3 regions of the Thalassolituus sp. UBA6592 genome follow, and region 1 is predicted to be linked to each of the others. Evidence: predicted binding sites of a transcription regulator. Region 1 holds the regulator's gene; each other region holds the start of a gene.

What was found. The regulator sigma-54, encoded in region 1, starts transcription at its own class of promoters, with help from an activator protein. The targets are predictions, from matches to a motif close to TGGCACNNNNNTTGCTNT.
Region 2: a site for sigma-54 is predicted at 5,230-5,247, ahead of B2Z72_RS16665 (flagellar hook-length control protein FliK). Genes of this name have one in related genera too.
Region 3: a site for sigma-54 is predicted at 4,000-4,017, ahead of B2Z72_RS18535 (ammonium transporter). Genes of this name have one in related genera too.

The regions. Positions count from the first base shown of each region.
Region 1 is NZ_DJIO01000146.1:21,827-29,613, reverse strand. It holds gene B2Z72_RS14590 (YhdP family protein) at 1-791, shown strand, start outside; gene B2Z72_RS14585 (carbon-nitrogen hydrolase family protein) at 788-1,594, shown strand; gene yjgA (ribosome biogenesis factor YjgA) at 1,628-2,140, opposite strand; gene mgtE (magnesium transporter) at 2,158-3,513, opposite strand; gene B2Z72_RS14570 (HPr family phosphocarrier protein) at 3,621-3,890, opposite strand; gene rapZ (RNase adapter RapZ) at 3,890-4,753, opposite strand; gene ptsN (PTS IIA-like nitrogen regulatory protein PtsN) at 4,776-5,234, opposite strand; gene hpf (ribosome hibernation-promoting factor, HPF/YfiA family) at 5,241-5,543, opposite strand; gene B2Z72_RS14550 (RNA polymerase factor sigma-54) at 5,612-7,096, opposite strand; gene lptB (LPS export ABC transporter ATP-binding protein) at 7,248-7,787, opposite strand, start outside.
Region 2 is NZ_DJIO01000165.1:2,388-10,174, reverse strand. It holds gene B2Z72_RS16700 (methyl-accepting chemotaxis protein) at 1-131, shown strand, start outside; gene B2Z72_RS16695 (CheR family methyltransferase) at 150-992, shown strand; gene cheD (chemoreceptor glutamine deamidase CheD) at 989-1,642, shown strand; gene B2Z72_RS16685 (protein-glutamate methylesterase/protein-glutamine glutaminase) at 1,658-2,695, shown strand; gene B2Z72_RS16680 (STAS domain-containing protein) at 2,806-3,111, shown strand; gene B2Z72_RS16675 (ATP-binding SpoIIE family protein phosphatase) at 3,124-4,845, shown strand; gene B2Z72_RS16670 (Hpt domain-containing protein) at 4,848-5,192, shown strand; gene B2Z72_RS16665 (flagellar hook-length control protein FliK) at 5,303-6,664, shown strand; gene B2Z72_RS16660 (flagellar basal body-associated FliL family protein) at 7,062-7,604, shown strand; gene fliM (flagellar motor switch protein FliM) at 7,617-7,787, shown strand, end outside.
Region 3 is NZ_DJIO01000184.1:40,689-48,475, reverse strand. It holds gene B2Z72_RS18550 (7TM diverse intracellular signaling domain-containing protein) at 1-1,683, shown strand, start outside; gene B2Z72_RS18545 (hypothetical protein) at 1,772-2,173, shown strand; gene B2Z72_RS18540 (antibiotic biosynthesis monooxygenase family protein) at 2,246-2,548, shown strand; gene B2Z72_RS18535 (ammonium transporter) at 2,661-3,872, opposite strand; gene rlmKL (bifunctional 23S rRNA (guanine(2069)-N(7))-methyltransferase RlmK/23S rRNA (guanine(2445)-N(2))-methyltransferase RlmL) at 4,115-6,280, opposite strand; gene rmf (ribosome modulation factor) at 6,503-6,697, shown strand; gene B2Z72_RS18520 (quinone-dependent dihydroorotate dehydrogenase) at 6,793-7,787, opposite strand, start outside.

The sequences.
Region 1 (7,787 bases):
ATACCAAGGGGCTGAAAGTAAAAGGTGACGTGTATTGGGATCACACAGCGGATGGCCATAAAACCCGGCTGGATGTGCTCAACCTGACCAGTAAGGATCTGGGTGCAATACAGCGCGCCTTCCGTCAGGAGGCGGTGATCGAAGGCAATGATATGAATGCCTCGCTGCAGATGAGCTGGGACGGTTCACCCATGGCGTTCAATACGCCGACACTGAATGGCCTGGCCAGCCTGCGCATCCGCAATGGCAGCATGGCGGCAGAAGGCACCGGTGCGCTGAAAGCCTTCGGTGCCCTTAACTTCAATGCCATTTCCCGCCGTCTGATGCTCGATTTCTCTGATATCTATCAGGAGGGCGTGGCGTTTGACGTTTTCCGCGGCAAAGCCAAAATTGAAAATGGTCTGCTGACGCTGACCGAGCCTCTGAGTATGGACGGTACCGGCGGTACTTTTCTGACCTCAGGCAGTACCAATCTGGTGGATGAAACCCTGGATATGAAGATGGTAGTTACCTTCCCGGTCTCCAGCACATTGCCGATTGTGGCGTTGCTGGCGGGTCTGGCACCGCCGGTGGCGGCCTCCATCTATGTCACGGAAAAGCTGATCGGTGATGAACTGGCGCGCTTCACCAGCGCCCGCTATAACCTTACCGGTACCTGGCAGCAGCCGGATCTGAAAATTGATAAAGCCTTCAACAATACCATTGACGGCAAAAAAGAGAAGCGCGGTATCTGGCGCCGGGTAATGAGTGTTCTGGATGTCTTTAATCTGATGGAGGACGATGACGAATGAGTCAGGTAGCCGTAGTACAGATGAACAGTCAGGCCGATGTGCTTTACAACATGGGTGAAGCCCGGTTGATGGTGCGTGAAGCTGCAGAATGCGGAGCGCAGCTGGTGCTGTTACCCGAGATGTTTCTGACCCTCGACGGCAGCCAGTTTCAGGCTCTGGCCGACGATGATGGCTGGGTGAAACAGTTATCGCAGTGGGCGCGTGAATTTGGTATCTGGCTGGTGGCCGGTGCGGTGCCGCAGAATTCCCCTGACGGAGATCCGCGGGTGCGTTCTGCGTGTCTGGTGTTCGACCATCGCGGTCATCAGGTTGCGCGCTACGATAAAATTCATTTGTTTGATGTGGATGTGGGCGACACTCAGGGCAGCTATAAAGAATCCAGACGCTTTGCGCCGGGCAATGAGCTGGTGGTTATCGACAGTCCGGTGGGCAAGCTGGGGTTGAGTATCTGCTTTGACGTGCGTTTCCCGGAACAGTATCAGGCATTAACCGCGGCCGGTGCAGAAGTCCTGCTGGTGCCTGCGGCGTTCACCCATAAAACCGGTCAGGTGCACTGGCAGACGCTGCTGACTGCCCGGGCGGTGGAGAATCAGTGCTATATCGTTGCTGCAGACCAGTGTGGCTGGCACGATGACAAGCGCCAGACCTGGGGACATTCCTGCGTCATCGATCCCTGGGGAAAAGTGCTGACCATGGCGGGCGAAGAACCCGGTGTCAGCCTGGCGGATATTGATCTGCAGCGATTGCAGGAAATCCGCCGGGCTATGCCGCTGAATCACGTGGCGTTAAATACAGCGGAGTGATGTGCAGAAGTGGGGCTGCGGGCGCCGTGGCGCTCAGTCAGCCATGACTTCGCGGATCAGCTGAAACAGCTTCTTGTAGTTACTGCCAGGTTTTGGCGGTTCACTGCTCATTTCTTTACTGGCGTTACGTACCAGGTTGCGCAGTTGCTGGCGATCAACATGCGGATATTCCTCAATAAAGTCATTGAGGCCGTTGTTGTCGTTAATCAGGCGGGTACGCCACATTTCCTGCTGACGGATCAGGCGACCAAAGACTTCGCTCGACGGGTCCATCAGATCCAGCGCATGTTGAATGGCATCGACATCTTCTTCGCGCATCAGCTTGCCAATGTACTGCAGGTGACGGCGTTTGGCTTCATTCTGCTTCAGACGCTGGCTTTCTTTCAGGGCGCTGCGCAGATTCTCTGAAATCGGCAGCTCAGCCCATTTGGCCGGTGTCATTTCGCTCAGCTCTTTGCCCATGACTTTCAGGCGTTCAGCATCACGTTTCAGTTCAGACTTACTGACATATTCGATGTCGTCGTCTTCGTATTGATCATCTTTCATAGTATTTGGTATTCGGTTCACAGATAGAACAGGGTCGCTAACCCGAGGAAGGAGAGGAATCCTACCACATCTGTGACGGTAGTCAGAACCACGCTGCCAGCAAGGGCAGGATCAATTCCCCGTGCTTTCAGCAGCAGAGGCAGGCCAGCGCCGGCCACAGCGGCAACCAGCAGGTTGATGACAATGGCGGCGGCAATGATCAGGGCGATCTGCGGGTCCCTGAACCAGACAAAGGTGATGATGGCGATAACCACCGCCCACAGCACACCATTGATGGCGGCGACAATGATTTCCCGGTTAAACAGCCAGCGGAAGTTACTGCCGCTGAGGTGTCCCAGTGCCTGGCCACGGATCACCAGGGTCAGTACCTGACTGCCGGCAATACCGCCCATACTGGCAACAATCGGCATCAGTACAGCCAGTGCGACAACTTTTTCGATGGTTTCGTCGAACATGCCGATCACGGCGGAGGCTGCCAGCGCGGTCAGCAGGTTAATACCCAGCCATACCGCACGGCGGCGACTGGTTTTCAGGGCCGGAGCGAAGGTGTCTTCTTCGTCGTCCAGACCGGCCATACTCATCAGTGAGTGGTCCGCAGTTTCGCGGATAACGTCAACCACGTCATCGATGGTGATCCGGCCAACCAGCACGCCATCGTCGTCGACAACCGGAGCGGATACCAGATCGTGGCGCTCGAACAGTTTGGCAACGTCGCTGTCATGCATGGTGGCAGGAATGATTTTGGCGTCTGTACTCATCACTTCCCGCACGGTCTGATGCGGGTCACTGACCAGCAGTTTGCTGATGGCCAGGGTACCGATAAATTCGTTGTTACGGCTGACGACCAGCAGGTTATCCGTCATGGCGGGCAGGGATTTGTGGCGGCGCAGATAGCGCAGCACCACATCCAGAGTGATGTCCGGACGGATGGTGATGGTGTCGGTGTTCATCAGACCACCGGCACTGTCCTCGGCATAACCCAGTACTGACTCGAGGCGATCCCGGTCCTGCTGGTCCATGGACTCCAGAACTTCCTGGGTCACACGTTCCGGCAGCGCCTGCAGCATATCGGCGACGTCATCGGTGTCGAGCTCGGAGGCGATATCGGCGACTTCTTCGGCGCTCATATCGCTCAGGAAGTGACCCTGCAGCTCTTCACTCAGATTCTGCAGTACTTCACCTTCCAGTTCCTTGTCGACCATCTCCCACAGAATCTTACGCGCCTTAGGCGGTGAGGATTCAATCAGGTGGGCAATATCAACCGGCGCCAGACCCGAGTTCAGGATACGGCGGACCTGCGTCATCGCGCCGCTCTCAAGAGCTGCGTTAAGACTGTGCAGTTTTGTCCGGGCGCGTTCGCTTTGCTCTGCCATCGTACCTTGTTCCGGGGCGGGTTATATGAACTGAGAGTGTATCCGGGTCAGACAACAGATACCATGAAACTACTCGCAAGAATGCGTGTAATTAATTGTTTTAAAACCTATTCTTCCTCGTCGAAGCGGCGGTTGATGAGATCGGTGATGGCTTCCGCCGCAGCCTCCGCATCGTTACCTTCGGCGTGCAGTTCCAGAACGGTACCTTTACTGGCGGCCAGCATCATCACCGCCATGATGCTTTTACCGTCAACCATACGCTCCGGATAGCCGACTTTTACCTGACTGGAAAAGGCCGAGGCAGTCGACACCAGTTTGGCGGCAGCCCGGGCATGCAGGCCCAGTTTATTGATAATGGTCAGCTGGGTTTTAATCATCAGGACTCCTGGTTGCTCAGCTCGCGGTGGCGGATCTGCACATTGCTGTACAGATCAGCGAATTCCTCTTTCAATCGCTCGGCGACATAAACGGATCTGTGTTGGCCACCGGTGCAGCCGATGGCGATGGTCATATAACTGCGGTTTGCCTCGATAAAGGCCGGCAGCCAGCGACGGATGAAACCGGCAATATCGTCTTTCATCAGCGCCACCTGTGGCTCGTTGCCAAGAAATTCAATCACTGGCTGTTCCAGCCCTGTGTGTGCACGCAGGCCCGGGTCCCAATAGGGATTCGGCAGGTTGCGCACATCAAAAACATAATCGGCATCGATGGGAATACCGTGTTTGAAGCCGAAGGATTCAAACAGAATGGCGATATCGTTGCTGGATTTGTCTGCGACCCGCATTTTGATCTGACTGCGCAGCTCGTGTACCGACATATTGGTAGTATCGAGGGTCAGATCCGCCAGATTGGCGATGGGGTCGAGCAGTTCTTTTTCCTGATCAATGGCTTCCGCCAGCGACAGGTGTGGGCTGGTCAGTGGGTGCTTACGCCGGGTGGAGCTGAAGCGCTGCAGCAGAACTTCTTCGCTGGCATCCAGATAGATGACATCCAGGCGGTATTCATCATTGGGCAGCTGGTGCAGGATTTCGTCGATGTTATCGAAGGCGTGAAGCAGGTTGCGGGCGTCGATACTGACGGCCACCCGGGACAGCTTTTCTTCACTTTCGGTCTGGGTGACCAGAGTCGGAAGCATGGAGATGGGCAGGTTATCTATACAATAAAAGCCCTGATCCTCGAGCACGTGCAGTGCGCTGGATTTACCTGATCCTGAACGTCCACTGATGACTACCAGGCGCATCGGTTATCTCCATATCCCTGGGTTAAGCGCTGGCGAGCGCCCGTTGATAGAGGTATTTAGCGTCCGGGGCATTGCGCAGGGCTTCCCGGTAACCCGCTTCGCTGAAGTTTCTGGCCAGCATGGCCAGTACTTTTAAATGTTCTTCGGTGGCTTCTTCCGGCACTAACAGAGCAAAAACCAGATCGACCGGTTTCTGATCGATGGCGTCGTAGTCCACAGGTTCGGCCAGGCGCAACAGAATGCCGATGGCCTGAGTGCACTGGCGCAGACGGCAATGGGGAATGGCAATGCCTTCCCCAATGCCGGTGCTGCCCAACCGCTCGCGGCTGAGCAGGCTGTCGAAAATATCGTCGGCTGAGCAGTCACTGAGCTGCTCGGCAACAAAGCCAGACAGAAACTCCAGCAGTTTTTTCTTGCTGGAGACTTCTACATTAATTAATGCGCGTTCTGGCGTAAGAATGTCGCCGATACTCAGTTCCATAAAAAATCAGCCCTGACCTTTCTGACGTGCTACCAGTTTTTCTTTGTGTTTAAGAAGCTGACGATCCAGCTTTTCTACCATCTGATCAATGGCGGCGTACATATCGTCGCCTTCTGCACTGGCGTTCAGATCTGTGCCACTGGCGTGGACGGTTGCTTCTGCTGTCATGCGCCCTTTCACCACAGTGAGAGTAACCTGACCATTGGTGATGTTGTCGAAGTGGCGGGTCAGCTTCGACATCTTGTCGTCGACATGACTCTGCAGGGCTTCGGTAATTTCTACATGGTGACCGCTGATATTGATCTTCATTTCCAGGCTCCTTGTGTGCTGGTTCTGTTTTTTACTATTTAATCAGCTTCAGGATTAAATTCAGTGTTCTAAATCAGCTGTTTACGTTCATTTGAAGGTGGAATCAACATAGCTTCACGGTACTTGGCTACGGTGCGTCGTGCAACCTGAATACCGCGTTCTCCAAGCATAGTTGCGATTTTGTTATCACTGAGTGGTTTACGGGCATTTTCTTCTGAAATCAGCTTTTTGATCATGGCGCGGATAGCAGTGGACGAGCATTCGCCGCCGCCATCTGTGCTGACATGACTGGAGAAAAAGTACTTGAGTTCAAAAATACCACGCGGGGTGTGCATGTATTTCTGTGTGGTCACACGGGAAATCGTCGATTCGTGCATGCCAACCGCTTCGGCAATATCGTGCAGCACCAGAGGTTTCATCGCTTCTTCACCTTCTTCGAAGAAGTCGATCTGATACTCAACAATTTTGGTGGCCACTTTCAGCAGGGTTTCATTGCGGCTTTGCAGACTTTTGATAAACCAGCGCGCTTCCTGCAGGTGATCACGCAGGAAAGCATTATCTGTGCTGTTGTCTGAACGACGCACCAGTGCAGCGTAATCCGCATTCACCCGCAGTTTGGGTGCGATGTCGGGGTTCAGTTCGACCCGCCATTCATCGCGCACATTACGCACGATCACATCCGGCACAACGTATTCTGCCTGTTCACCACTGACGCCGGCACCGGGTTTCGGGTTCAGTTCTTTAATCAGGCACAGTACAGATTTCAGATCATCTTCGCGCAGACGGGTCTTGCGCATCAGGGTCTGGTAATCGCGGCTGCCGAGTAATTCGATGTAGTCACTGATTACCAGCCGGGCTTCTTTCAGCCATTCGGTTTCCGGTGCCAGCTGCGCCAGTTGCAGCAACAGGCATTCACGCAGATCGCGGGCAAAAACACCGGCCGGATCAAACTGCTGCAGGCGATGCAGGACGGCCAGAACTTCTTCTTCTTCGATTTCCAGTTCCGGGTCCATGCTTTCCACCACATCTTCAATGGTGGTGTGCAGGTAACCATCGTCGTCCACGCCATCAATCAGCATGGTGGCGATTTCGCGGTCAGCGTCGGACATTGGTGTCAGGTTAAGCTGCCACTCGAGGTGATCCTGCAGATTTTCAGTGGAGGCGTGGCGGGAATCGTAATCGAAGTCGTCGTCGATGGCGTTGCTGTTGCCGGAAGAAACACCGGCTGTTGCCTGATAGGTATCGTCCCACTGGCTGTCTACCGGCAGATCGTCCGGCAGTTGTTCCTGGGACCATTGTTCGTCCAGTTCCGGAGTATCGGAATCGTCTTTGGAAGTAACTTCTGTTTTGCTCTCGGACACCTCCATAGAGGAGTGATCCGCTGTATCGTCACCCTCGTGCTCTTCCATTTCCAGCATAGGATTGGCGTCCAGTGCCTCCTGAATCTCCTGCTGGAGGTCAAGGGTAGAGAGCTGCAGCAGACGGATTGCCTGCTGTAACTGAGGGGTCATGGTCAGTTGCTGACCCATCTTTAACTGAAGAGACGCTTTCATAGAGTTCAGTACTTACCCATAGTCGGCACAATCTGTGCATTATACGCCAAGGCCGGGAACCCACAACCTGATTTGTTGGTCACTTCAGGTTGGGCCAGTCCCACTGCACAGGAGTATCCTCCTGCGTATCTGAATCCATTCGCTGCTCTGATCAGAGGCGGAAGTCCTCCCCCAGATACACTTTACGTACCTGTTCGCTGGCGAGTACTTCGTCGGCATTTCCTTCTGCAATAATGTGACCGCCACCGACGATGTAAGCTTTTTCACAGATGGCGAGGGTTTCCCGCACATTGTGGTCGGTAATCAGTACACCAATTCCGCGCGCTTTCAGCTGACGGATAATGTCCATGATGTCAGCTACGGAAATTGGGTCAACCCCGGCGAAAGGCTCATCGAGCAAAATAAAGGACGGTTCGGCGGCCAGAGCGCGGGCAATTTCCACCCGCCGGCGTTCGCCGCCGGACAGGGCCATGCCCAGACTGTCGCGGATATGCTGGATGTTGAACTCGTCGAGCAGGCCTTCCAGACGCTCCAGACGCTGTTTGCGGTTGAGGTCTTTGCGGGTTTCCAGAATGGCCAGTATGTTGTCTGACACACTGAGCTTGCGGAAGATGGAAGCTTCCTGCGGCAGATAGCCGATACCTTTGCGTGCCCGGCCATGCATTGGCAGGTGACTGATGTCTTCGCCGTC
Region 2 (7,787 bases), on a different contig from region 1:
ATGTTGGTATGACCGCTGTCAGCGCCGCTCCGGCTGCGCCAGCCAAACCGGCATCGACCGGCACGACAACCGGACAGAAGAATACCGGCTTTTCTGTAAGTTCGGATGATGATGACTGGGCGGAATTCTGATCAGGAGATTAGTCAGATATGGGCGCAGCAGAGGAAGAGGAAAAACGCGAATTCCTGATGACCGATAAGGATTTCGAGCAGATCTCCAGAATGGCTGGTGAGTTAACAGGGATTGTTCTCGCTGATCATAAACGCAGCATGGTGTATTCACGGATTGCGCGCCGGGTGAGAACTCTTCACTTGGCGTCTTTCCGCGAGTACCTGGACTATCTCGAAAATAATCTGGATAAGGAATCAACGGATTTTATTAATTCGCTGACAACCAACCTGACTTCGTTTTTTCGCGAATCACATCACTTTCGCTTCCTGCGTGATGAGCTTCTGCCAGCTCTGCGTTTCGCCCGCAAGGACAGTAAGCGTCTGCGTATCTGGTCTGCAGGCTCTTCAACCGGAATGGAAGCATACTCGATCGCCATTACCATTAAACAGGCGGGCTTTCCTTCTGATTGGGATATCAAGATTCTGGCCACGGACCTGGATTCAAACGTACTTGAGACAGGGCGTAATGGTGTCTATTCCATGTCGGGAGCCGACGGCCTGAGCGAAGACATCCTGAAGAAATATTTCCGCGTCAATAAAGACGGACGGTCCATTCAGGTTAAGGACGAGTTGCGCGACATGGTGCACTTCAAGCGCCTGAATTTGCTGGAAAACTGGCCGATGAAAGGGCCGTTCGACATCGTTTTTTGTCGGAATGTCGTCATTTATTTTAATAAAGATACCCAGAAAGTTCTGTTTAAACGTATTGCCGATATGATGCCGGACGGTGCTCATCTGATGATCGGGCACTCAGAAAACCTGTCAGGTATCAGTGATCGCTTTGATTCTCTGGGGCAAACAATTTACCGGAAGGCACGATGAGTATTCATGATGCACCGCGGCCGGTTCAACCGCCGGCCAGCTCTGGTTTTGAACATGTAAATCGTTACTGGGACAACATCCATAAAGTCTGGGCGGCCAAGATTCTGCCGGGGGAATTTTATGTGTCCACCCACGGTGAAATGATTGTTACCGTTCTGGGGTCCTGTATTTCTGCCTGTATCCGTGATCGTGTTCGCGGTATCGGTGGTATGAATCATTTTATGTTACCGGAGCAGGGTGAGCATTCATCCGATGTCTGGGGCAGTAATCCTTCTACGCATGCGTCCCGTTACGGTAACTGGGCCATGGAGTATCTGATCAACGAAATTCTTAAGCGCGGTGGGCGTCGGGAGAATCTGGAAGTGAAGCTGTTCGGTGGCGGTCAGATGATCGCATCGATGACCGATATTGGTCAGAGAAATATTCTGTTCGCCTACAATTATCTGCAGAACGAAGGCCTGAGCGTAATGGCATCCGACCTTGGTGATGAATTCGCGCGTAAAGTGCTTTATTTCCCCGATACCGGATCGGTCAAAGTCAGAAGGATCAAACAACTGCAGAACGATACAATTATTAAACGTGAAGTCGCGTACCAGAAAGAAATGGCCAAGCCTTCGGTTTCTGACGCTGGCAGCATTGACTTGTTCTAGGTACCGGAGGTTCGTATGGATACCAGAATTCGTCTTCTGATTGTCGACGATTCGATCCTCATGCGCAAAATGCTCAGTGAGGTCTTTGAGAATTCCCCGGATATCGAGGTGGTCGGGATGGCCGCCGACCCTTTTATTGCCAGGGAAAAAATTAAACAGCTGAATCCTGACGTGCTGACGCTGGATGTTGAAATGCCCAAAATGAATGGGCTGCAGTTTCTCAATAACCTGATGCGTCTCCGGCCTATGCCGGTAGTCATGGTTTCGACCCTGACGGAGGCCGGGGCGCCAGCAACGCTGGATGCTCTGGAAATGGGGGCGATTGATTATATTGCCAAGCCCACGGCACAGGATGAAGCCAGTTATCATAAGTTTGCCGGCCGACTGATAGAGAAGGTGCGTATGGCGGCAAACGCCCGGGTTCAGCCAATAGCAGGTAAGAAGAACCTGCGGGTTAACCCGGCACCACAGCCTGACGCTAAATACAGCAAAATGATCGCAGTAGGGTCTTCTACCGGCGGCACGGAAGCGATCCGCGAGTTACTCAGTACGGTGCCATCCACCTGTCCGCCGATCGTAATCACTCAGCACATCCCGCCGGTATTCAGTGCTTCTCTGGCTACCCGTCTTGACCGAAGTCTGGCGATGGATGTGCGCGAAGCCTGTGATGGTCTGGAAGTGAAGCCAGGCCGGGTGATTATCGCCCACGGAGATTTTCATCTGACCTTCCGTAAAGAAGGGCAGAGCCTGTATTGCGTGCTGTCGGATGCAGAGAAGGTCAATCGCCACCGTCCGTCTGTTGAAGTGATGTTTGACTCACTGGCAAAGTACGTGGATTGCAAAAAGCTGGTAACTGTCATGCTAACGGGTATGGGCGCTGATGGCGCTATGGCGATGAAACGCCGTCACGATGAAGGTGCGGTTACTCTGGTACAGGATGAAGCCAGCAGCGTGGTCTGGGGGATGCCTAAGGCGGTTGTTGACCTGGAAGCGGCTGATCAGATTCTGCCTCTCAGTAAAATTGCGGCAGCTATGCTCAAAGAAGCAATATAAAGGTGCGTTGGCCATGACTTTCCTGTGCTTTGTGCTAAAACTATAAAAGTGAGATGAGGCGGGCATGCTGACAGGCTGCTTAGCTTACTGAAATTTATGGAGAATATTCGATGGGTGTACAGGCATCACTCGCAGGCGACGGACGGGAACTGACCATTAAGGTGGATGGGCGCTTTGATTTCAGCGCACATCAGGATTTCCGTGACGCTTACGAGAACACGGCAGCGGATGTAAAGAGTTTTGTCGTTGATCTCGGCAAAACATCTTATCTCGACAGCTCTGCATTGGGCATGTTGTTGTTGTTGCGTGATTTTGCCGGGGGCGATAACGCCAACGTGCAGATCGTTAACTGCAATCAGGATGTGCGTAAGATTCTGACGATTTCGAACTTCGAACAGCTGTTTCAGATTCATTAAGTCCAGAGCAGTATGGATAGCATCAAAGTACTGATTGCGGATGATAATCAGATCGACAGGATGGTTTTGTCGCGGATTGTCCGCAATCAGGGATATCAGGTGTTTGAAGCGGAAAATGGTGCCCTTGCCATAGAAGCGTTTGAGCAGCATCAGCCCGATATCGTACTTCTGGACGTTATGATGCCGGTCATGGGAGGACGCGAAGCTGCGCGTCAGATTAAAACCCTGGCCGGCGAAGATTTTGTTCCTGTCATTTTTCTTACCTCGCTGACGGATGCTCAGAGTCTTGCCGACTGTCTGGAATCCGGCGGTGACGACTTTCTGTCCAAACCCTACAACCACATCATTCTGCAGGCGAAGATCAATTCCTTCTATCGCATGCGGGACATGAACCGCACGCTGCAGAAGCAGCGCGATACCATTGCCCAGAACAATGAACATCTGATGCATGAGCAGCATGTCGCCAAAGCGGTGTTTGATAATGTTGCTCACGCCGGCTGTCTGTCGTCGCCGAATATCCGTTACATGTTGTCGCCACTGGCGGTATTTAACGGCGACGTGCTGCTGGCCGCTCATAAACCGGCGGGTGGGATGCACGTGCTGTTGGGTGATTTTACAGGCCACGGCTTACCGGCAGCTATCGGTGCCATGCCGCTGGCCGAAATATTTTACGGTATGACGGCGAAAGGCTTTGGTATACCGGATATTCTGCGCGAAATGAACCTTAAGCTTAAGGGGATTTTGCCGGTCGGTTTTTTCTGCTGTGCAGCTGTTGTGGATCTTGATATTGACCGTAAATCCATGGGGATCTGGATGGGCGGGCTGCCCGACTGCTTCCTGCTGCGGGGCGATACTCTGGCAGTTGAGACGCTGTCGTCGAGCAATCTGCCATTAGGTGTTCTGAGCAATGAAAAGTTTTCCGATAATCTGCAGGAAATCCAGGTAAACCCGGGCGATCGTCTGTTTCTCTGGTCGGATGGTATTCAGGAAGCGCGTAATCCGGATGGCGAGATGTTCGGCGAAGAACGCTTGCGCAATGTATTCACCCAGTCAGAGCGGCCGGAAGACGTGTTTGATGGTATTCAGAGTACGCTGTCGGATTTTCTGCAAGGCAATGATCAGGATGATGATACGACCCTGCTGGAATTAACCATGGTTGAGCAGGAAGACTATCGTGACGTGATAATGGAAGTGTCCGCCGGTCCGGTATCCGGCCCGGTAGACTGGGTAATGACTTATGAACTGGGGCCGGACAGTCTGAAAAACTTTAACCCCATGCCATTGATGATGCACATCATGATGGAAGTGCCGGGACTGCGGCAGATGGGCGGGCAGCTGTACACCGTATTCGCCGAATTATTTTCCAATGCCTTTGAACATGGCGTGCTGGAACTGAACTCCGCTCTGAAGCGATCAGCCAATGGCTTTCTGGAATATTACCAGCAGCGTGAACAAAGGCTGAAAGAACTGAAAGGCGGTTATGTGCGTATTCATATGCAGCACAACGGAGATGGCCACAGTGGTGAGCTGACACTGCGCATAGAAGACAGTGGCAGCGGCTTTGATCATGCTGCCATCGGCTTTAACCGCGATAACAGTACGGGGAATAATAACTACTCAGGGCGCGGCATCCCGCTGATTAACAGCATCTGTAGCTCCCTGCGCTATCTGGGCGTAGGCAATCAGGTTGAAGCGGTGATACGATGGCCGCAGACACAGGATGGAGGAAGTTGACTGTGCCGGATCTGGTTGATCATTTCGATACCGAAGCGCTGGATATGCTGCGTGAAGTGATGGAAGAAGAGTTTGGTGAATTGATTCAGGTCTATATGCAGGACTCTGAAGCACGTCTGCCAGCCATTCATCAGGCAAGCGATGACGGAAATGCCGAATCACTGCGCGAACTGGCCCATAGCTTTAAGGGTGCCAGCAGTAATATCGGAGCCGCAGCACTTGCCAAACTATGTTATGAACTGGAAAACGCCGGGCGTGAAAACCGCCTGGAAAATACTGCCTCGTTAATTGCTGCCATTGAGCAGGAGTATGATGCAGTCAAGGCTCTGATGCAGCAAATGCTGTGAGCGGGGCGCAGTCTTTTTATTCGTTCTGAATACAATCTGGCCCGGTGTTTGCGTTATACCCATTAAGGTGCCTCTGATGGCACGGGATTCAATCCTTAACGGAGCGACGCATGAACGCAATGGGATCAAACTCCTCCATTCTTAATCTGTTTATGTCATTGGGTCAGAACCTCGATGCACCGGCATCAGAGCTGACTTCCGGGGATTCCGGCAACGGTTCGTTTGCGACGTTGCTGGCGGATCTGGGCCTCAGTGAAGACGATCTGGCAGGTTTATTAGCGGATGGCGATCTGGCTTCTGCAGGTTTATCTGAGTTACAGAATTTGCCGCCGGACGACCAGCACTTGCCGCCGTCACTGCCGCTTGCCGGCGCTGCAGTCAATCTCACGGATCCTGCTGTCGCTGACGATCAGTTGCGTTCTGTACTTGAGCAGATCGCGCAAGGCAAAAAGCCGATACCGGTCAGCAGCCTCTCACCCGCTGAGACTGATACAGATGACTTAGCGCAGGGCGGGCTGATGACGGATATTGAAGCGTTGCAGATTACTACGCCCACAGATGAATCCGATACCGATGCCTCTGGTGCTGTGTTAGCAGCGGCGGTCGTAGCCGCCCCGGCGGCAGCAACGCCGGCGCGCAGTGCTGATGCAAATAAATCCGCAGGCATGGATAAGAGCAGATCAGCGGCTGATTCATCGGCAAATATGATGGCGGCAGACAGCGCTGATACAGAAACCGATCAGGATAGCGGCCTGGATCCTGACGCTGAGATTTTTACCCCGGTGACAGAAAAGTCCAGCCGCGAAACGGCCCAGCTGAATCCGCTTAACGTCACACAGACATCCGCGCCCAATGCGCAGCCTGTGAATAACACGACAGCAGTCACTGCTGATCCGGCGCAAACGGCGGCTCTGGCGGCAGCCAGCAGTCCGGCAGATACCAGTGAGAGTGAGGCAGCTGAACTGTTTACCACCTCCGATCAGGAGGTAAACAATGATCAGTTGCTGAAAACAGAACGTACGCTGGCGCGTGAGCGCATGGAATTCGGCAGTGACGGTAATAAGTGGGGTGCGGCTCTGGGCAGTCGTATCGTCACTATGGTGGCTGAAGGAATTCAGGAAGCGCGTATTCAGCTGGATCCGCCGGAGCTTGGCAGCATGGAGCTGAAGCTGCAGGTTCATCAGGATCAGACCAGCGTGCAGGTTCAGGTACAGAATAATCAGGTTCGGGATGTACTTGAAGCCAATGCGCAGCGGCTACGTGATGCCCTGGCGCAGCAGGGGATGACCCTCAGCGGATTTGATGTATCCACACAGTCCGGCTCTTCGCAACAGCAGTCCGGGCAGCCTGGCAGTGATGGTAATGATCAATATGGCAGTGACGGTGTCCTGACAACCGATGATGAATCATCATTGCAGGAGCCGCGCGGCGTTGTTTCGGCGGTTAATTCGCTGCTGGATACCTTCGCCTGATCGTTGGCGAGGTCTGCCGCAGGCGCCGGGTACAGATGCTCTTTACCCGGCCCTGTTCTCCTTCTTCTGGTTCTCTTCAATTTCTTTTCTGCGCCAATTGCTTCGGCATGCCATTTTCTTTGTAGCGCCTGTTTCTTGTCGCGTCAGGAACCCAGCTTTTTGAGCGAATCTTAACCCTCTATGCCGTATTCCCGGCGCCCTGCTGAGAACCTTCTAAACTGTAACTGGGACGTTTCCATCGTGTTGTCCGGGTTCTTTCATAACCGCGAAAGCCCGCCAGCCTTGATGGTGCGCCAGATCGCCGATAATGCTGTGTTGTTTTTTGTTCTGTTGGATTTTTGACGGAAATCGGTGGCACGGCTATTGCTAAATTGACAGTAAGCAGGAGAAGTCTGATATGGCTGCAGAACAGGATCTGAAATTAGATGGTGGCGCGGAAGGGGAAGAAGGCTCTTCCGGTGGTGGTAAAAAGAAACTGATTATTATCATCATTGCTGTCTTGTTACTGCTGGGTGGTGGTGCCGGAGCGGCGTATTTCTTTCTCTTTATGGGAGACGATGAAGCTGCCGCAGAAGAAGGTGCTGAAGCCGTAGAAGAAGTTGTGGAAGAACCGGAGATACCGGCTCAGTACATCATTCTGAAACCGGAATTTGTTGTCAGCTTTCAGGTTGGAACACGGCAGAGATTTTTACAGGCCAATATTGAAGTGATGACCAGAAAACAAACCATCGCGGATGCACTGACACTGCATGAGCCGATGATTCGCAGCAACATCATCCGCATTCTGGGTGAGCAGGATTTTAATGCGTTACGTACGCCGGAAGGCCGTATCGCACTTCAGGATGAACTGACAGCCGCGTTGGCTCAGATCATCAAACGTGAAACCGGTCAGAGTGATGGTGTTGAAGCCGTGCTCTTTACCGACTTTGTGATGCAGTGAGGAAGGCCAGTCGTGCAGGATTTACTGTCGCAGGATGAAATTGATGCGCTGTTACACGGCGTTGATGACGGCGATATTGAGCCGGAAGAAAATATTGATGCGACTGGTGTTAAGTCCTACGACCTGACCAGCAACGACCGCATTGTGCGCGGTCGTATGCCAACGCTGGAAATGATCAACGAA
Region 3 (7,787 bases), on a different contig from region 1:
GGGTCTGCCTTCCAGTTTTTCTGGCCAGGTTACGCCAACCTCAACCACTACGCACTGCCGCTGATGTTCAGTATCAATATGGTATTTATCAGCCTGTTTGTGCCGAACTTCCTGCGCCTGAAGAAATACAGCCGCCCGGCGCACCGCCTGTTCCGGGTTTACACTGCCATGTCGCTGATGTCGCTGGTGATGTTGCCACTGACCCCATATCAGCTGCTGGTGCCACTGAACAACCTGCTGTCCACCCTGCTGCTGATTTCAGCCTTGCTGGTCGGTATCCGCTTCTGGATTCAGGGTCAGTCGTCCGCGCGCTTCTTTACCATTGCCTGGGCCGCACTGATTACCGGCCTGATACTGGCCAACGCGCGCAGCCTCGGCCTGATTCCAACCAATACCCTGACACTCTATGCCTACCAGTTTGGCTCCTTTATGGAAATCATTCTGTTGTCACTGGCACTGGGTGAGCGCATCGTGCGCCTGCAGAAAGAACAACTGGAAGCCCGTCAGGCCATGATGAAGAGTCAGGAAGACGCCATTCAGTATCTGCGGGATTATGAGGATCTGTATCAGAACTCTCTCACCGGTAAGTTCCAGCTGGATGAAGACGGCTACTTTATGAAGAGCAATCCAGCCTGGCGCAAAATGCTCGGCTACAGCGATCAGGCACGCTTTACCAACGAGAATCCGCCCTTCAACAGCCTGCTGGCGGACAGCACCGAACAGCACAAACTGTGGCGCACCCTGCGTGATCAGGGCAACGTACAGGGATTTGTTGTGCAGATGCACGCACCGGGTTCAACTGAGCGCCTGTGGGTGTCACTGACCATTCGCCGCCGCGCAACCAACGAACGCGCCGCCTGGATCGGCTCCGGTCAGAACGTGACCGATGAACACCATACTGAAGTCGCGCTGATTCATCTGCAGAAAGAAAAAACCCAGGCGCTGCGCCAGCTGGTGATGGGGATCGCCCACGAAATGAACACCCCGCTGGGCAATATCCGCATGGCTGAGTCCTTCCTCAATGAGGAACACGAAGACTGGACTGAGGAAGAAATTAACAGCCACCTGAAAGAAGGCCTGAGTCATATTCATGATGGCATTGAGCGCCTGAATTCACTCAACCAGCTGATGAAAAATGCCATCGTTGAGGAAAATCAGTACCCGCAGGAAAAACTGCAGCTGCGTCCATGGCTGGATAACTGGAAACAGGAAATGCACACCCTGCATCCGCAGATCAAACTGAACGCCGAAGTACACAGCTATCTGATCGAATGGCAGACCTACCCGGACGCGCTGAGCATCGTCCTCACCCAGTTGGTCGACAACTCCTGCCGCCATAATCCGCAGCTGGTGGAAAAAGGTGAACTGTGCATCCGTATTGATTTCCGCGAGCGCAACAACCAGTTTGAAATGCAGTATCAGGACAACGGTAAAGGCATCGACGACGAGCAGCGGGAGGTCATTTTTATGCCTTTCTACACGACCCAGCGCACCGAAGCGCGCAGCAAAGGGCTGGGACTCTACCAGACCTACAACCTGGTGACGGAGTTACTGCAGGGGCAGATTGAATGGCCGCGCGATCCTGAAGGCTTTGCCCTGACCGTGCGTTTTAACCTGCCCAAAGAAAAACGTACTGACGATATGGATACCGACCTGCCACTGGACGACCTGGCCGCTGACTGATTATGGGCAGCCTTAACAGCTGCCACAGAGATGTAACACACCCGGTTTAAGCTGCGCACAAAATAAAAGACAACGCAGCTTAAACCCAATGAAATCTGCCCCAGCCTTTATTCCGCACAATCTGACCAGTCACCTGCCGTTCACGCGCGCGGGTAAACCGGGCAGGAATCTCAGAACACTCCGTGCACTCAGGCACCTGCGCAACCTGCCACAGCAAAACTTTGAAAATATTTACCTCGCGCTGGTGTGCGACGTGGCCACGGGAAATGACGACGCAATAATCTTCTGCGCCAGCTTTCCCCTAAGCCACAGCAAATATTCACCACTGCTGCGCCAGGCCGCGCGGATGCGCCATATCACGGCATTACAGAGTGCACGTCAGCAACGCAGCCGCCTGACACAACGCCTGCTACTGGCCGCCGCCACCCTTATTCTGCTGCAACTGCAAAGCAATATGGACAGTCATAACCTGATCAGTGCCGTACTCTGATTCGCCCAGGCGTTCACCGGCGGTATACTGAATCTTCTGGACTGATCCATCAGCAAATAAAGGAACACGCTTATGTACATCGCTATGAACCGCTTCCGCATTAAGCCGGGCTGCGAACAGGATTTTATCGAGATCTGGAAAAACCGTGACAGCCATCTGCAGGATGTACCCGGCTTCAAAAGCTTTAACCTGTTGCAGGGAGCCAGCAACGACGAATTTACCCTGTTCTCTTCCCACGCCGTATGGGAATCCGCTCAGGATTTTGAAAACTGGACCCATTCCGAAGCCTTCCGCAAAGCCCACGCCAATGCCGGCAGCCGCCGCGACATTTATATGGGCCCACCGCAGCTGGAATGTTTTGAAGCCGTGCTCTGAAAAACGGTGATTTATTAAACAAAAAAGCGCCATTAAAGGCGCTTTTTTGTGGATGATGGCCGCTTAACTCTCAACCATCACAACGCAAACATCACAATTCAGTCTTCACAACTCAATCTTCATTAGTTGCTGCGATTTTATGAATCGCCAGATCGGCACCGTTAAATTCATCCTCCTGCGACAGACGAATTCCGGATACGGCTTTAATCAGACCATAAACGATAAACCCGCCAACCACAGCGATCAGAATACCCGCCAGCGTACCCACCAGCTGAGCCATAAAGGTGACACCACCCAGGCCGCCAAACGCTTCTGTGCCGAAGATGCCAGCCGCGATCCCGCCCCAGGCACCGCACAGACCATGCAACGGCCATACACCCAGCACATCGTCAAAATGCGGAAAACGATTCTGAGCAGCGGTAAACACGAACACAAACAGCGCGCCGGCAACACCACCAACAACCAGAGCGCCAACCGGATGCAGAATATCGGAACCGGCACACACTGCCACCAGACCCGCCAGCGGACCGTTATGAATAAAGCCCGGATCGTTGCGGCCCACCAGCATGGCGACAATCGTACCACCGACCATAGCCATCAGACTGTTCACTGCCACCAGACCGGAAATGCCATCCAGCGTCTGCGCGGACATGACGTTAAATCCGAACCAGCCAACGATCAGTACCCAGGAACCCAGTGCCAGAAACGGAATATTGGACGGCGCAAACGCCACCACCCGGCCGTCGCGGTAACGGCCATTACGGGAACCCAGCAGGTAGACTGCAGAGAACGCGATCCAGCCACCGACACCATGCACGACCACCGAACCGGCAAAATCATGGAAGCCAGCACCAAAATTGTTTTCCAGCCAGCTCTGGAAGCCATAGTTACCGTTCCAGATCATGCCTTCGAAAAAGGGATACACAAACGCTACGGTCAGTGCTGAAGCAATCAGAATCGGATAAAACTTTGCCCGCTCAGCAATACCACCGGAGACAATCGCCGGAATCGCTGCAGCAAAGGTCAGCAGGAAGAAGAATTTGACCAGATCATAACCGTTGTTTTCGACCAGCTCAGAGGCGCTGCCAAAAAAGTTAACGCCGTAAGCGATCTGATAACCGATAAAGAAATACGCCAGCGTCGAAACACCAAAATCGGTAATGATCTTAACCAGCGCGTTCACCTGGTTTTTATGGCGGACGGTACCCACCTCAAGGAATGCAAAACCCGCATGCATTGCCAGCACCATCGCGGCGCCAAGCAGAATAAACAGGGTGTTGGCGCTTTGCATCAGCGTCTCAACTGCGCTGTTAATGCTGTTCACGTCAATAGTATCCACTGTAAGCCTCTCGTTTTCTTTTTTTAAAACACCCAGGAAGTCCAACCCATACAGGTGCTCTTCTTGATAAAAATCCCACTTTCAGTGCAGAATTTAATTTTCGCGAGGCTGATTAGCAGGTTTCATACCAGGATTGTCATCTTTGTAATTCACCAGTGGGATATTTAACCGTACTTTTGCACACTTTCAGAGCCATCGGGCCCTGAAAGCGATCAAAAACCGGTGTATTAACGGGAGATGTGGAAGCAGTGATGAATATTCTGCCGACGGGAGAAGTCAAATGGCACTGATTTTGAGCTTACATCCTTAATTGTGAACTCATTTAGTGCATCAATATCCATTTCAAAGCGGCGTAAATTGGTGGAAAAGATCAGCAGACCACCCGGATTCAAGCAAGCCATGGCCTGCTGGATCAACAGCCCATGATCACGCTGGATATCCAGCACCCCTTCCATGCGTTTGGAATTTGAGAAGGTCGGCGGGTCCATAAAGATCAGATCATAACCTTTACTGCGTCCGGGTAAGTTCTCCTCCGCCGCATCGGCCAGCCACTGCAGGCAGTCTGCCTGGATAAATTCATGACGCTGTGGATCGAGATCGTTAGCGCTGAAGTTATCGCGCCCCCAGTTCAGATAAGTGCGCGACATATCAACACTGGTGCAGAATGCTCCGGCAGCGGCGGCGTGCACACTGGCAGTGGCGGTGTAACAGAACAGATTCAGGAAGCGTTTGCCGCCAGCCTGCTCTGCAATAAACAGACGGGTTGGACGGTGATCAAGAAACAGTCCGGTATCCAGGTAGTCTTTCAGATTAACGCGCAGCTGTACCTGCCCTTCGCGCACATTGAAGTAATGCTGCTCGGTATTCTGCTTTTCATACTGCTTACGGCCGCTCTGACGCTCACGACGCTTCAGCACAATGCGCTCAGACGGAATCTCAGTAATCTCCGGCAACACTGCCAGAATATCCAGCAGGCGGCGCTCGGCTTTTGACTCATCCACAGATTTCGGCGGTACATATTCCTGCACGTGCAGCCAGTCTTCGTAACGGTCAACCGCCACAGCATATTCGGGAATATCCGCATCGTAGAGACGCAGACAATGCACATTCTCGCGCTTCGCCCATTTATTCAGCTGTTTCAGGTTCTTTTTCAGACGGTTGGCAAAAGCCTCTACCGGACCACGGATCATACTCACCTGAGGCTGTTCTGAACGCTCATCGGCAGCACCGAACACCAGCAGGCGGGTCTGAATCTGGCCATTCATAAACTTGTACTGTTTATCCAGCGGACGACGGATGCTTTTTGCCAGATCGACGTTGCCGGTAAATACCGCCAGGCGCCAGTCCGGCAGTTTCATGGTGGCATCGTGGAATTTCTGATACAGCGGCGCCAGCTGCGGCAGTTCACTGAGGCGCTCACCATAAGGCGGGTTACACACCACCAGACCACCATCTGCGACGGTATCCTGCTGAATGCGCAGATTTTCGATGTCGCGTTTTTCAAAGTGCGCTTTACCCGCCAGCGCAGAACGGCTGAGGTTGTGTGCCGCTGCACTGAGCTGGCCAGTATCAATATCAAAGCCATAAAGACGGTTCTTCATAGCATTCAGGCCTTCAGTACGACGCTTACGGGCGCTTTCCACTTCCGCCAGCCAGACATCTCGACGGTGCCCCAGCCACTCATCAAAGCCCCACTTCTGGCGGTTCAGACCCGGCGCAATATCCGCGGCGATCATGCCGGCTTCCATGACCAGGGTGCCGGAGCCACACATAGGGTCCACCAGGTGCTTACCTTCTTTGGCCATTTCGGGCCAACCGGCACGGATCAGAATGGCCGCAGCGAGGTTTTCTTTCAGCGGCGCTTTGCCCGGCTGCAGGCGATAACCACGACGGTGCAGACTGTCTCCGGACAGGTTCAGATAAAGGTAAAGCTTGCCTTTGCGCAGCTGAGCTTCGATACGGATATCCGCATCTTTGCTGACCGAAGGACGCCCGCCAAGGTCTTCCCGGAAGCGGTCGACGATGGCGTCTTTGATCTTTTGTGCGCCAAACTGGGTGTTATTGAGGTAATCGGTCCGACCGTGGAAGTCGATGCGGAAGCTGGCTTTCACCGGGAACAGCATCGGCCAGTCCACCAGATTGGCGACTCTGTAGACGTCATCGACACTGTCTACCTGACTTTCCTGCAAAGGCAACAGCAAGCGGGAGGCCAGACGCGACCACAAACAGAAACGATAGGCGGTAACAATATCACCACGCCAGTGCACGCCAAGATGCGTTTCCCGTTCAACTATCCCTCCTAAGCCGTTGATTTCATCTGCTAACAGCGGCTCGATGCCTTTTGGGCAGGCTGCCAGAAAAGTCATTGCGGCGTTCGGGGTTTCGTTTTGCATGTCGATAAAGCCTGTTTCGTCAAATAGCCAAAGACTGTAAGAAAAGCGTCTTTTAGAAGTAATAAATAATTAACAATGACCGCCTCACTTTGTTAGAAATGATAGTGCGCCTGTCATCGCTCTGTGTCGTTTTCCGGAACCCGACGGGCGCACCACTCTCTAAATGATCAGTTCACACAGCGCAGTGCTGATCCAAAAAACAATCCAGCGAGGATGCTTTCTATGAAAAAACAGAAACGCGATATGCAGGAAAGAGCTTTTGCACGTGGTTACCGCGCCGGCGTTGATCGCCGTTCCAAAGATCTCGCCCCACCGGGCTCATACCGCGACGCCTGGCTTGCAGGCTGGCGCTCTGGCCGCGCCGATAACTGGGATGGTTATACCGGCGTTTCTGGTATTCATAAAATAGCAGTCTGATTTCACGGGCCATTAAGCCCAATCCAGCGCTTCCCCTCAAAGGAAGCAAAGCCCCGCTTTTCAGCGGGGCTTTTTTATTGCAGTTTCAGTCAATCTCAATCATTGGCCTGTAATGCCGCAATGGCATCCACGGCCTCAGCGATCAATTGCGGACCACGGTAGATAAAGCCACTGTAGATCTGCACCAGATCCGCACCGGCCTGCATTTTCGCCGCAGCGCCTTCGCCATCAAGAATACCGCCCACGCCAATCACCGGCATTTTGCCATCCAGTGCGCGGCTCAGGTGTAAAACTGTTTCAGTGGCCATCTCTTCCAGTGGTGCACCACTCAGGCCGCCAGCTTCATCACCATGGCGGATACCTTCCACACCATCGCGGGACAAGGTGGTATTGGTGGCGATAACACCGTCGATGCCACTGTTCACCAGAGTCTCGGCCACCATCACAACGTCTTCGTCTTCCATATCCGGGGCAATCTTCACGAATACAGGCTTGTAGCCCCATTCGGCTGCCAGCTGCTGCTGACGCTCCTTGATCGGATCGAGCAGAGACTTCAGGGAGTCACCAAACTGCAGGTTACGCAGCCCCGGAGTGTTGGGAGAGGAAATATTCACGGTAACGTAAGTCGCGTGTTCGTAGACCTTATCGAGACACTTCAGGTAGTCAGAGGCGGCGTCTTCCACGGCTGTATCAAAGTTCTTGCCGATATTGATGCCCAGTACACCGTCAAATCGACTGGCCTTTACCCGCTCTACCAGGTAATCAACACCTTTGTTGTTGAAGCCCATGCGATTGATGATGGCGCGGCGTTCCGGCAGGCGGAACAGGCGTGGTTTCGGGTTGCCCGGCTGAGGGCGAGGCGTAACCGTGCCGATTTCGATAAAACCGAAGCCCAGGCGCGCAAACGCGTCTATGTATTCGCCGTTCTTGTCCAGTCCGGCAGCCAGACCAACCGGATTAGGGAAATCGATTCCCGCCACGGTGACCGGCAGACCAGCGACCTGAGGGGCAAGGTACTTCAGCAGGCCCAGACGCTCACCGGCGCCCAGCATATCCAGCCCCAGTTCGTGGGAAGTTTCCCCCTGCAAAC